2 regions of the Kitasatospora saccharophila genome follow, and region 2 is predicted to be linked to the other one. Evidence: predicted binding sites of a transcription regulator. Region 2 holds the regulator's gene; the other holds the start of a gene.
The links. Region 2 encodes HspR, which represses chaperone genes until heat shock. Its sites were predicted from a motif close to TTGAGNNNNNNNNNCTCAA; they were not measured.

Region 1: lon (endopeptidase La) is a predicted target of HspR. The motif match lies at 1,439-1,457, and genes of this name have one in related genera.

What each region holds. Positions count from the first base shown of each region.
Region 1 covers NZ_BAAANS010000058.1:2,445-8,960, forward strand. Annotated here, with positions in the region: gene ABD345_RS31665 (response regulator transcription factor) at 1-203, opposite strand, end outside; gene ABD345_RS31670 (rhomboid-like protein) at 513-1,229, shown strand; gene lon (endopeptidase La) at 1,480-3,873, shown strand; gene ABD345_RS31680 (GtrA family protein) at 3,954-4,481, shown strand; gene ABD345_RS31685 (ABC-2 transporter permease) at 4,504-5,547, opposite strand; gene ABD345_RS31690 (MarR family winged helix-turn-helix transcriptional regulator) at 5,662-6,126, shown strand; gene ABD345_RS31695 (MDR family MFS transporter) at 6,271-6,516, shown strand, end outside.
Region 2 covers NZ_BAAANS010000001.1:204,179-210,694, reverse strand. Annotated here, with positions in the region: gene ABD345_RS01065 (LuxR C-terminal-related transcriptional regulator) at 1-449, shown strand, start outside; gene ABD345_RS01060 (hypothetical protein) at 457-1,065, opposite strand; gene ABD345_RS01055 (hypothetical protein) at 1,398-1,559, shown strand; gene ABD345_RS01050 (LuxR C-terminal-related transcriptional regulator) at 1,561-2,586, opposite strand; gene ABD345_RS01045 (heat shock protein transcriptional repressor HspR) at 2,771-3,301, opposite strand; gene dnaJ (molecular chaperone DnaJ) at 3,309-4,457, opposite strand; gene grpE (nucleotide exchange factor GrpE) at 4,594-5,184, opposite strand; gene dnaK (molecular chaperone DnaK) at 5,181-6,516, opposite strand, start outside.

The DNA of each region.
Region 1 (6,516 bases), on a different contig from region 2:
AGCATGATGTCCAGCACCACCAGGTCCGGCTGCCAGGTGTGGAACCCGTCCACCGCGCCCGGCCCGTCGTGGGCCACCGCCACCTTGAAGCCCTCGGCACCCAGCCGCGCCGCGATCGACTCCGCGATGGTGGGCTCGTCCTCCACGACGAGCACCCGTCGCTGGGTGCCCACCGGTCCACTGCTGATCGTCTCTTGCTGCATCTCTGTCACGGTCACGCCACCGCCCCCAGGGCTCGCGGGCCGACCGTCCGGGGACGGCGGGCTCCGCTCGTAGTCGTCTTGTTTCCGTCGTGCTGTTCCGTCGTGGGTGTGCCCCGCCGGCGGACGCATCAGGCTTGGCAGGTCCCCGTTCGGACGGGCACGGGCCAGTACCTTACCCGCAGCACTTGCGAGCTGTAACGGTACGTGTGCGACCGGAGCGCGCCCGGGTGGAGCCCTTCACAGAAGTTCCTCAGACACCTCTCACCCGCCCCCCGTATGGTGGGCCCGACGAGGCGTTCGGGAGGCACCATGACCAGCGCGGAACTGCGACGACGACTGCTCAGGCCCGGACTGCGGGCCGTGCCCACCCCGCGGGCCAACCCGTTCGCGCTCGGTTACCTCGGACTGCTGCTCGGCACCACCCTCTACGCCCGCTTCGGCGACCCGGAGACCGTGCACCGGCTCCAGGCCCTCTCCTCCACCGACGCGCACAACCTGCTCGCCCACCCCGCGCTCTCCCTCGTCGGCAGCGGCCTGTGGGTCGCCGGGCCGGTCTGGATGCCGTACTTCTGGGCCTTCGCCCTCACCGTCGCACCCCTGGAACGACGCGTCGGCGGACTTCGTGCCCTCGGCGTCTTCGGCGCCGGACACGTCGCCGCGACGCTGCTCTCGCAGACCGTCGTGGTCGCCGCGGTCGCCACCGACCACGCCGAGGCCGGACTGCTGGACGCGATGGACATCGGCGTCTCGTACGGGGTGCTCGCCTCGCTCGGCGCGCTCGCCGGACTGCTCGGCCCCGCCGGGCGGAAGGTCGCGCTGGGGGCCGGGCTCGCGCTGATCGCGCACCAGGTGGCGACCGACCCCGACCTGGTCACCTCGGTCGGACACCCGGCGGCGCTGGCGGTGGGGGTCGCGCTCTGGCCGCTCATTCGCGGCGGCGGCCCCCGGCGGCCCTGGCGGGCGGTCGGGGCCCGGGCGCGCGGCCGCGTGCGCGGCCGGTCGAAGGTCGCGCCGGCGGAGGGGTAGCCGGGTCGGCGCGGAGGGCTTTCGCGGGGTTCGCGGGGTGGGGCGGGCTGCTGTTCGTGCCGCGATCTTTCCGGCGTGCTCCTTCCGCCCCGCGCAGTTCCCCGCGCCCCTGACGCGGCGCCGGGTTCTCTGGGGCGCGTCTGCTTCGGGGGCGGGGTGTGTTCTCCGGGAGCGAACGGGGGGTGGGGAACAATCGGGGGGTGCCAGACCTTAGTCAGGTCAGCTCAACTTCACTGACTGGGGAGAGATCATGGCATCGACGTCCGTTCCGCTCACTCTGCCTGTGCTGCCGCTCGATGACGAGGTGGTGCTCCCCGGCATGGTGGTTCCGCTGGAACTTTCGAATCCCGAGGTGCGGGCGGCCGTGGAGGCGGCCCGGGCCGGGAGCGCAGGGGGGAAGCCGCAGGTGCTGCTGGTGCCGCGGCTGGACGGGTCGTACGCGGCGGTGGGGGCGCTGGCGACGGTCGAGCAGGTGGGGCGGCTGGCGGACGGGGACCCGGCGGCGCTGGTGCGGGCCGTCCGGCGGGTGCGGATCGGTGCGGGGACGACCGGGCCGGGGGCCGCGCTGTGGGTGGAGACCACGCCGTTCAAGGAGTCGGACCAGGGGCTGCCGGTGGCGGGGCGGTCGGCCGAGCTGGTCAGGGAGTACAAGGCGCTGTCCACGCAGTGGCTGCGCCGTCGCGGGGCCTGGCAGATCGTCGACCGGGTGGCCGCGATCGAGGACGTCGGCGAGCTGGCCGACAACATCGGGTACGCGCCGTTCGCGACCGCCGAGCAGAAGCTGAAGGTGCTGCTGGAGGCGGACCGCCCGGCCCGGCTGGAGTACGCGCTGGGCCTGCTGCGCGACCACCTCGCGGAGGAGGAGGTCAACGACACCATCCGCAAGGACGTCGAGGAGGGCGTGGCCAAGCAGCAGAAGGAGTTCCTGCTGCGCCGCCAGCTGGAGGCGGTGCGCAAGGAGCTGGCCGAGCTGAACGGCGAGGCCGACACGGAGGAGGAGGACTACCGGGCCCGGGTCGAGGCGGCCGCGCTGCCTACGATGGTGCGCGAGGCGGCGCTCAAGGAGGTCGACAAGCTGGAGCGCGCCAGCGACCAGTCGCCCGAGGGCTCGTGGATCCGCACCTGGCTGGACACCGTCCTGGAGCTGCCCTGGAACGAGCGCTCGGAGGACGCGTACGACATCGCCGGGGCCCGCGCCGTGCTGGACGCGGACCACACCGGGCTGGCGGACGTGAAGGACCGGATCGTCGAGTACCTGGCGGTCCGCAAGCGCCGGGCCGACCAGGGCCTGGGCCAGATCGGCGGGCGTCGTGGGGGAGCGGTGCTGGCGCTGGTCGGGCCGCCCGGGGTGGGCAAGACCTCGCTCGGCGAGTCGGTCGCGAAGGCGATGGGCCGGTCGTTCGTCCGGGTCGCGCTCGGCGGCGTGCGGGACGAGGCGGAGATCCGCGGCCACCGCAGGACGTACGTGGGCTCGATCCCCGGCCGGATCGTCCGGGCGGTCAAGGAGGCCGGGACGATGAACCCGGTGGTGCTGCTGGACGAGATCGACAAGGTCGGCTCGGACTACCGGGGCGACCCGGCGGCAGCCCTGCTGGAGGTGCTCGACCCGGCGCAGAACCACACCTTCCGGGACCACTACCTGGAGGTCGAGCTCGACCTCTCGGACGTGGTGTTCCTGGCCACCGCCAACGTGCTGGAGGCCATCCCGGAGCCGCTGCTGGACCGGATGGACCTGGTCCGCCTGGACGGCTACACCGAGGACGAGAAGGTCGCCATCGCCCGCGACCACCTGCTGCCGCGCCAGCTCGCCAAGGCGGGCCTGGGCGGGGACGAGCTGACGGTGGACGAGGCGGCGCTGCGCAGGCTGGCCGCCGAGTACACCCGGGAGGCGGGCGTCCGGAACCTGGAGCGGTCGATCGCGCGGATCCTGCGCAAGGTCGCCGCGCAGAGCGAGCTGGGCGAGCGCGAGCTGCCCGCCGCGATCGGCGCGGACGACCTGCGGGCCCTGCTGGGCCGCCCGCACCACGTGCCGGAGGCGGCGCAGGAGCCGGCCGAGCGGCGCACCGCGGTGCCCGGCGTGGCCACCGGCCTGGCGGTCACCGGCGCCGGCGGCGACGTCCTCTACATCGAGGCGTCGCTGGCGGACGCCGAGACCGGCTCGACCGGGCTGACCCTGACCGGTCAGCTGGGCGACGTGATGAAGGAGTCGGCGCACATCGCGCTCTCCTACCTGCGCTCGCGCGGCGCCGAGCTGGAGCTGCCGGTGACCGGGCTGCGCGAGCGGGGCATCCACCTGCACGTGCCGGCCGGCGCGGTGCCGAAGGACGGCCCGAGCGCGGGCATCACCATGACCACGGCGCTGGCCTCGCTGCTGTCCGGCCGCAAGGTGCGCACCGACGTGGCGATGACCGGTGAGGTGTCGCTGACCGGCCGGGTGCTGCCGATCGGCGGGGTGAAGCAGAAGCTGCTGGCCGCCGACCGGGCCGGGGTCACCACGGTGATCATCCCCAAGCGCAACGAGGCGGACCTGGACGACGTCCCCGCCGAGGTGCTGGAGCGCCTGTCGGTGCACCCGGTCTCGGACGTCCGGGAGGTGCTGGCGCTGGCGCTGGAACCGGCGGAACTGCTGGTCGCGGCGGCCTGATCCGGCCGGGGGCCCCGGGAGTGCGCGTACTTCCGAGGCCCCTGGTGGTTGCCGAAACGAGCCCGTGGGACACTTCCCGCATGCCGTCCCCTACGCAGCGCGCGCTGACCGCCATCCCGGAGCGCTACCGCCCGTTCCTGGTCAAGCACCGCAAGCTGGTGAAGTTCCTCGTGGTGGGAGGAACGTGCTTCGTCCTCACCATGATCATCAACTTCGCCCTGAAGATGTCCGTGCTGGAGAGCAAGCCGGTCATGGCGCTCACCATCGCGACCGTGATCACCACGCTGGTCTCGTACGTGATGAACCGCCAGTGGTCGTTCCGTGCGGCCGGGCGCAAGCGCGAGGCCGCCGGGTTCTTCGTGGTGAGCGCCCTGGCGGTGGGCGTGAACGACCTGCCGCTGGTGGCCTCGCGGTACGTGTTCGACCTGCGCGAGCCGGACGTGAGCCACATGACCCAGGAGATCGCCGACTTCGCCAGCGGCATCATCGTGGGCACCCTGGTGGCGATGGTGTTCCGCTACTGGGCGATGAACCGCTTCGTGTTCACCCAGTTCTCGGACCGGATCACCCAGGGCCAGGAGCCGGGCCGGGAGCCCGAGCGGGTCTGACCCCGCGAGCCCCTTCGGCCGCTCACGTCTCCGCGGGGACGGGGCGGCCGAAGCGCGGGGCCCGGGCCACCGCGAGGAAGGTCACCGCGACGCCGACCACCGCCCAGGCCGCCAGCACCAGGAACGGCACGGTGAGGTTGGTGGAGTCCAGGTAGGCGATCGAGCGGGCCGCCGAGGTGCCGGCCCCGTTCGGGATCCACTCGCCGATCGCCCGCCAGAACGCGGGCAGCAGCGGCGGCGGGAAGACGCCGCCCGCGCTGGGGTTGCCCAGCACCACGAAGAGCAGCACCGCCAGGCCGATGCCGACCACGTCGAACAGGCACTCCAGGGCCATGGTGACGGCGCCGACCGAGAACACCACCAGGGTGCCCAGGCCGGTGAGCGCGGCGATCGAGCCGGGCAGCGCGTGCAGGATCGGTCCGATGATCAGCGCGCCGCCCAGGCCCGCCGCGACCGAGTACAGCGCCAGGGTGCCGAGCCGCAGCACCGCCCGGGCGGTGTTCGCCGGGCGGGAACCGGCGCTGATGCCGAGGATCGAGGCGACCAGGTAGCCGCCCACGCACCAGCCGACCACCAGGTAGAAGGCGGACAGCCCCTCGGCGTCGCCCTTGGCCAGCGGGACGGTGTCGTCCACCACGATCGTCCGGCCCTGGCTCGCGGCCAGCTTGCCGACGATGCCCTCCGCGGCGGTGGCGGCGGCCGGGCCGCGGGCGCCGGCCACCAGCAGCGCGTCCTCGGTGCCGGTCGGGTCGACCACCCAGGCCGCGTAGATCTTCTGGTCCTTGATCCGGGCCCGGGCGGTGTCCCCGTCCGGCAGGACGGAGGCGCGCACCGCGTCGTCCGGGACGGACTCCAGCGCGCCGACCAGCTTGGGCGCGGCCTCCGCCGGGGCGACCACGGCGATGGACAGCTCGTGCGGCGCCGGGTGGTGCAGGGCGCCCACGTACGAGGTGATGAAGCCGAGCTGGAGCAGTAGGACGGCGACGACCAGGAAGAAGGCGCGCGGGGTGACCGCGTCCCGGAGGTCGCCGAGGAAGCCCTTTCCGGATTCTGCCTGGTGGGCCATGGTGAGGCGTCTCCTTCAACGGGGGCAAAGGCGGGGAAAACGTCCAAATCGTTACTTCGTACCATGAAGCGGTCGGGTGCCGGGGGAGGCGCGGGCTGCGCGATACTGTCCGCCATGAGTGACCCCCTGGACGGGCCGAACCCCGCCGAACTGGCGTTTCTCGCGGTCGAGCGGGAGGTGGCGACGCTGTTCAGGCGCAGCCGGGCGCGGGCGGCCGAGATCTCCCGGCTGGTGCACCCCGAGCTGGAGGCCGGGGCGTACGTGCTGCTCGGGTTCATCCGGGAGTCCGGGCGGGCCCGGGTGACCGACGTCGGGCTGCACTTCGGGGTGGGCAAGGCCACCGTGAGCCGGCAGATCCGGGCGATCGAGGAGCTGGGGCTGCTGCGCCGGGAGACCGACCCGCTGGACCGGCGGGCCTCGCTGGTGTCGCTGACCGAGGAGGGCGAGCGGCGGTTCGCGGCGGCCCGGGAGGAGCGGATGGCGCGGTTCCGGGAGTCGCTGGCCGGGTGGGAGCTGGTCGAGCTGGAGCAGTTCGCCCGGCTGCTGGAGCGGTTCAACGAGCTGACCGAGGGGGTCTGAGGGCGCCGCGTCGGGAGGGTTTCTTTACCTGGGCTTGAAGAAAGTTGCCTTAGTCAACTATCCACGTATAGTTGCTTGAGGCAACGAATTTTTAGTCGAAGGAACCGCATGTCGTCGACCCTCCCCGCACCCCCGCAGGACCGGATGTCCCACCGTCAAGTACTCGAAGCCCTCTCGGGCCTGCTGCTCGGCCTGTTCGTGGCCGTGCTCTCCTCCACGGTGGTCTCCAACGCCCTGCCGCGGATCCTCACCGACCTGCACGGCGGTGAGTCCGCCTACACCTGGGTGGTCACCGCCGCCCTGCTGTCGATCACCGCCGCCACCCCGCTCTGGGGCAAGCTCTCCGACCTGGTCAGCAAGAAGCTGCTGGTCCAGATCGCCATGGTGATC
Region 2 (6,516 bases):
TGCTGGACGAGACGACGGTCCGCTGGGCGGAGAGGGTCACCGGCTGGGGAGGCCGGTTCCGCACCTTGAGCGAACCCTTCAGCAGAATGTTGATCTTCGACCGCCGGATCGCCGTCGTTCCGGCTTCGGCCGACAATTCGAGTGCCGCGTTCATCGAGGACCCGGCCGTGGTCTCGTTCCTGGTCGCCGCCTTCGAACGGGACTGGGAACGGGCCGAGCGGATCCGCTGGCGCTCCGCCGAGCACGAGGGCGAGAGCGTGGTGCCGGTGCACGAGCAGGTGGGCCGACTGCTCGCCCAGGGTCTGACCCAGAAGACCATCGCCTCCCGGTTGGGCCTCGGCGAACGCACGGTCGCCGCGCACATCTCCCGGCTGCGCGAACTCCACGACGCGGAGACGCTGTTCCAGCTGGGCTGGCAGATGCGGGGAGCCGGGGAGCGGGAGGACTGACGTCCCGTCAGCCGGTGGCGATCTCCGGGGACCAGAAGCCGTACGGGCCGGCGTGCTCGCGGCGCGGGCGCGGGAACTGCTCGCCGGGCGCGGTCCAGAAGCCGCCGCGCAGCGACAGCGCCATCCCGGCCCAGTCCAGCGCGGTCTCCACGGTGTGGTGCAGCGCCTCCTTCGACCAGGTGTCGTCGAACACCAGCGGCAGCACCGGCGAGACCTGCTCGATGGTCGCGATCAGCGGGTTGTGGGTGATCGCCTCGTCCACCAGCAGCACGATCGGCTTGCGCAGCGCCGACGCCCAGCCGAGCTCCAGGCTCACCCCGGCCGACAGCGGCGCGCCCACGTACGCGAACACCAGGTCCGCGCTCTGCATCGCCCGGAAGTCCGACGGCACCCGCGGCTCCGGCGCCCGCCCCGCCACCGTCCACGCGTCACTGTGGTGCGCGCTGTACACCGCGGCCCCGCTGTCCAGCAGCGTGCCCCGCAACGTGGTCAGCCTGGTCCGGCTCGCCAGCGTCACCACACTGTCCGCCGGCCCGGTCAGCCGCATCAGCGGCGCGGCCAGGAAGACCCGGGCGCGGCGCCCCTCGGCGCGGTGCTCTACGTGGTGCTCGCTCATGTCGACTCCGGGGGAATGGGGCCAGGTGGCGTGGTCCCTGTGTTGTGGTGTGGTTTTCCGAATGTTGCTGTCATTCGGTACTGTCCGATCCAGTCCTGCCGAGTTCATGCCACTCTCTCGGTCTTCTCTGGACTCGTACGGAGAGTGATCCGATAGTCTCGATCAGCTTTCGCGTAGTCCACTGGCGTCCTGTGTCATCTCACTGCCAGGCAGTGAGATGACACAGTCCTGATCCAGTGGGCGCGCTGGTACTTCTGGGTGATGGGGTTTTATCCTGTGGGTTGTTCGCAAGAGCCGATCAACATACCTGTGGTGATGGGAGGAAGGCCGTCGTGCGTAGTGTGCGCCGCCTCATAGCATCGGTCGCTCTCCTGGGAGCAGCGCTGTTCTTCAGCGCCGGTCCCGCCAGCGCGGACAGCGTCTGGCAGTACGCCAAGGCGTCCAAGAGCGGGACGGTCCTGGAGGCCAGTGCCCTCGACAGCGTCTGGCAGTAGGTCAGCCGAGCGTCGTCTCGTCGCCCTCTTCGACGGGGTCCGTGGCCGTGGTCTCCTGGGCCAGTTTCCAGCCGAGTTGGAACAGCGTGTCCACGCCGAACTCCTCGCGCATCTCGGCGATGTGACGGGCCAGGGTGCGTTCGCTGAGCCCGAGGTTCCGCGCGATGACGCGGTGCCCGATGCCCTGCATCATGGAGCGGATGATCTGCCGCCGCAGGCTGGACAGGACGGCCTTGGGCACCTCGCGGTCCCCCCGGAACGGCAGCGCCCGTTCCCACTGGGACTCGAAGGTCCGAATCAGGTGCAGGAGGACCGCCTCGTCCCTGACGAACGCGGCCTGGCTGGGGTCCTTGCCACCCGGGATGATGGCGACTTTCCGGTCGACGATGATCAGGATGGTGAACGGCTCGTCCAGCGTCCGGATCTGACTGCCGGCCTCGGTCATCGTCTCGACGTACTCCAGGGTGGGGCTGGAGTAGCGCGCGCTCGGCTGGTAGATGGTGCGGGTCACGCCCCCGCGGCGCAGTACCCCCATGTCGCGCTCGATCGCGGTGCGGACGGTCGCCTGGGTGCGGCCGCCACCGGGCTGAGCGGTGAGGAGCTCCTGGGAGCAATTCTCGACCAGTGTCGCAAGCCGCTGGTTGATGGAGAATTTGCCATGGACATACTCAATTTCCCCGCCCGGCTCCGGTCGCCCCATGAGCTCCTGGAAGGCACTACCCAAATCGTGCAGTTCGTCCGTCAAGGAAGCCGAGCGATTCAGCAGCCTTGCCGCCTCCTGCTGCCAGGATTGGCTGAGGGAGTTCGACAACCGGGTGGGGTCCATTGCCACGACGGTGTTGTGGTCCTCGACGTCGTGGATCAGTAGCCCGAACTGCAGCAACTCGTGGACCGTGTGCGGCTCAACCGTCCCTGACAGGCGGAGACGGCCGCCGGCCTCGATCACCGAGAGGTAGAGCAGCCGGGCGTCCGCGGACAACAGCGGTTCGGCCGATTGGGAAGAGGCCGGGCGCTCGAATCCGTTCATCGACACTCCCCCTCCGTTCCGACCTCGGACAGATCCGTATGGATGATAGGACGAATCCATCTGTCCCGGGATTTCTACGACGGCGTCCGGCACAACGACGGCGTTCGGCACTCTCTCACGGAACGGTGAGTCGCCGGCACCCCCCGATCGGGAGGGGACCGGCGACTCGTCCGCGGCGCGCCGCTCAGCGCTTGGGCCGCCACACCACCAGCGCGCTGGACTGCTGGACCTGCTGGTAGGGCACCAGGTCGCGGCGGTAGGAGGCGTGGACGGCGGCCTCGCGCTGCTGGAGGGTGGCGGCGGCGCCCTCCAGGGCGTCGACGAGTTCGGCGACGCGGGACTGCAGGGCGGTGACCTGGTTCTCCAGTTCGATGATGCGCTTGATGCCGGCCAGGTTGATGCCCTCGTCCTGGGAGAGCCGTTGGACCTCGCGCAGCTGCTGGATGTCCCGGGCGGAGTAGCGGCGGCCGCGGCCCGCGGTGCGGTCGGGGCTGACCAGGCCGAGGCGGTCGTACTGGCGGAGGGTCTGCGGGTGCAGGCCGGAGAGCTCGGCGGCGACGGAGATGACGTAGACCGGGGTGTCCTCGGTGAGGACGTACGGCGGTGCGGCGGCGCGGGGGCGGCCGCCGCCGGGCAGGCCCTCGCCGAGACCGGGGCCGGGGCCGATCCGGCCGGTGCCGGCGCCGCCGTGACTACTGTCGGAGTGGGGACTCATCGGGATCTCACGCTCCCTCCGCCGCCTTGAACAGGGCGGCTCGCGGGTCGTCCGAGGCGGTGGCCTCGCGGTACTGCTCCAGTGCGTTCAGCGCGTCTCCGGTGACGTGCTTGGGCACCGTGACCTCCACGGTGACCAGCAGGTCGCCGCGGGTGCCGTCCTTGCGGGTGGCGCCCTTGCCGCGGGCCCGCATGGTCAGGCCGTTGGCGCTGCCGGGCGGCAGCTTGAGCTTCACGGCCTGGCCGTTCAGGGTCGGCACCTCGATGGTGCCGCCGAGCGCGGCCTCGGGGAAGCTCACCGGCACGGTGACCGTGAGGTTGTCGCCCTTGCGTCCGAACACCGGGTGCGAGTCGACGTGCACGGTGACGTACAGGTCTCCGGGCTGGCCGCCGCGCTCGCCCTGGGCGCCCTTGCCCTTGAGCCTGATCCGCTGGCTGTCCTGCACCCCGGCCGGGATGCGGACCTGCATGGTGCGGGCCGAGGAGGCCCGGCCGCTGCCGTGGCAGACGGTGCACGGGTCGTCGACGATCATGCCGCGGCCCTTGCAGTCCCGGCAGGGCTCGGAGAGCGCGAAGGCGCCCTGGCCCCGGCTGACGGTGCCCGCGCCGACGCAGGTCGGACAGACCCGCGGAGTGGTGCCGGCCTTGGCGCCGGTGCCGGCGCAGGCGCGGCAGGCGGCCTGGGAGGTCATCCGCAGCGGCACGGTCGCGCCGTCCACGGCCTCCTCGAAGTTCAGCGTGACCTCGGTCTCGACGTCCGCGCCGCGCCGGGGCTGGGCGGCCTGCCGGCCGCCGCGGTTGAACAGGCCGCCGAACACGTCGCCGATCCCGCCGCCGCCCGAGGCGCCCCCGCCGTTGAACAGGTCGCCGAAGTCGAAGCCGCCGGCCGCGCCCGCCCCGCCGGGCCGGAAGCCGCCGCCCGCGAACAGCGAGCGGGCCTCGTCGTACTCCTTGCGGCGCTTCTCGTCGGAGAGCACGTCGTACGCCTCGGAGATGTCCTTGAACCGCTCCTCGGCCTTGGCGTCACCCTTGTTGGCGTCCGGGTGGAACTCGCGGGCCAGCTTGCGGTAGGTCTTCTTGATCTCTGCGGCGGTGGCGTCCTTGGGCACGCCGAGGACCTTGTAGTAGTCCTTCTCCACGTAGTCCTTAGCGCTCATGGCCTTTGACCGCCACCTCCCGGAAAGCCGAAGTTCTGTTGCCTGTCGGCACCGCGGTGCGGTGCCCTGATACGGCGCTGCGGAGCCGGCCGCCGTACTGGACGACGTACGACTCCGCAGCGCACGGGGACTCTACTCAGCTGTCGGACGAACCGTCAGCCTTGTCGCCGTCCGGCTCGCCGGTGGTCTGGGTGCCCGGCTGGGGCTCCGCGACCGCGACCATCGCCGGGCGGATGATCCGCTCGCCGATCCGGTACCCGGGCTGGAGGATCTGCACGCAGGTGTCCTCCGTCACGTCCGACGAGTAGCTGTGCATCAGCGCCTCGTGGATGGTCGGGTCGAAGGGCTCGCCCTCCTTGCCGAACTGCTGCAGCCCGAGCTTGGCGACGACCATCTCCAGCGACTCGGCCACCGACTTGAAGCCGCCGGTCACCTCGCCGTGCTCGCGGGCCCGGCCGATGTCGTCCAGCACCGGGACCAGCGACTCCAGGATGTTGGAGACGGCGATCTCGCGGACGGTGGAGCGGTCGCGCTCGACCCGCTTGCGGTAGTTCTGGTACTCGGCCTGGAGCCGCTGCAGGTCGGCGGTGCGCTCGCCGGCCTCGCGCTTGGCGGCGGCCAGCTCGTCGGCACCGGCACCCGCGACGGCCTCCTCGGCTGCCTTGAGCACGGCCTCCTCGGCGGCGGAGTCGTCGCCGGGCTGCTCGCCCTGCGGCTTCTCCGTCATGCCGCACCGCCCTTGGGCTTCTCGTCGTCGACGATCTCGGCGTCGACCACGTCGTCGTCCTTGGCGCCCGCCTCGCCGGCACCGGCCGCACCGGCCGCCGCGCCCGCGCCGTCGGCCTGCGCGTACAGCGCCGCGCCGAGCTTCTGGGCGGTGGTGGAGACCTTCTCGGTGGCGGTGCGGATGGCCGCGATGTCCTCGCCCTTGAGGGCTTCCTTGAGCTCGGAGATCGCGGTCTCGACCTCGGTCTTGACGTCGGCCGGGAGCTTGTCCGCGTTGTCCGCGATGAACTTCTCGGTCGAGTAGACGAGCTGCTCGCCCTGGTTGCGGGTCTCGACGGCCTCGCGGCGCTTGGTGTCCTCCTCCGCGTAGCGCTCGGCCTCCTCGCGCATGCGGTTGACCTCGTCCTTCGGCAGCGAGGAGCCGCCGGTGACGGTCATCTTCTGCTCCTTGCCGGTGCCGAGGTCCTTCGCGGCCACGTGCATGATGCCGTTGGCGTCGATGTCGAAGGTGACCTCGATCTGCGGCAGGCCGCGGGGGGCCGGCGGCAGGCCGGTCAGCTCGAACATGCCGAGCTTCTTGTTGTACGCCGCGATCTCGCGCTCGCCCTGGTACACCTGGATCTGCACGGAGGGCTGGTTGTCCTCGGCGGTGGTGAAGATCTCGGAGCGCTTGGTCGGGATCGTGGTGTTGCGCTCGATCAGCTTGGTCATGATGCCGCCCTTGGTCTCGATGCCGAGGGACAGCGGGGTGACGTCGAGCAGCAGGACGTCCTTGACCTCGCCCTTGAGCACGCCGGCCTGCAGGGAGGCGCCGATGGCGACGACCTCGTCCGGGTTGACGCCCTTGTTGGCGTCCTTGCCGCCGGTCAGCTCCTTGACGAGCTCGGCGACGGCCGGCATGCGGGTCGAGCCGCCGACCAGGACCACGTGGTCGATCTCGGACAGCTGGATGCCGGCGTCCTTGATCACGTTGTGGAACGGGACCTTGCAGCGGTCCAGCAGGTCGGCGGTGAGCTGCTGGAACTGGGAGCGGCTGAGCTTCTCGTCCAGGTGCAGCGGGCCCTCGGCGGAGGCCGTGATGTAGGGCAGGTTGATCGAGGTCTCCGAGGAGGAGGACAGCTCGATCTTGGCCTTCTCGGCGGCCTCGCGCAGGCGCTGGACGGCCATCTTGTCCTTGGAGAGGTCGACGCCGTGGCCGGCCTGGAAGACCTTCACCAGGTGGTCGACGACCCGCTGGTCCCAGTCGTCGCCGCCGAGGTGGTTGTCGCCGTTGGTGGCCTTGACCTCGACCACGCCGTCGCCGATCTCCAGCAGCGACACGTCGAAGGTGCCG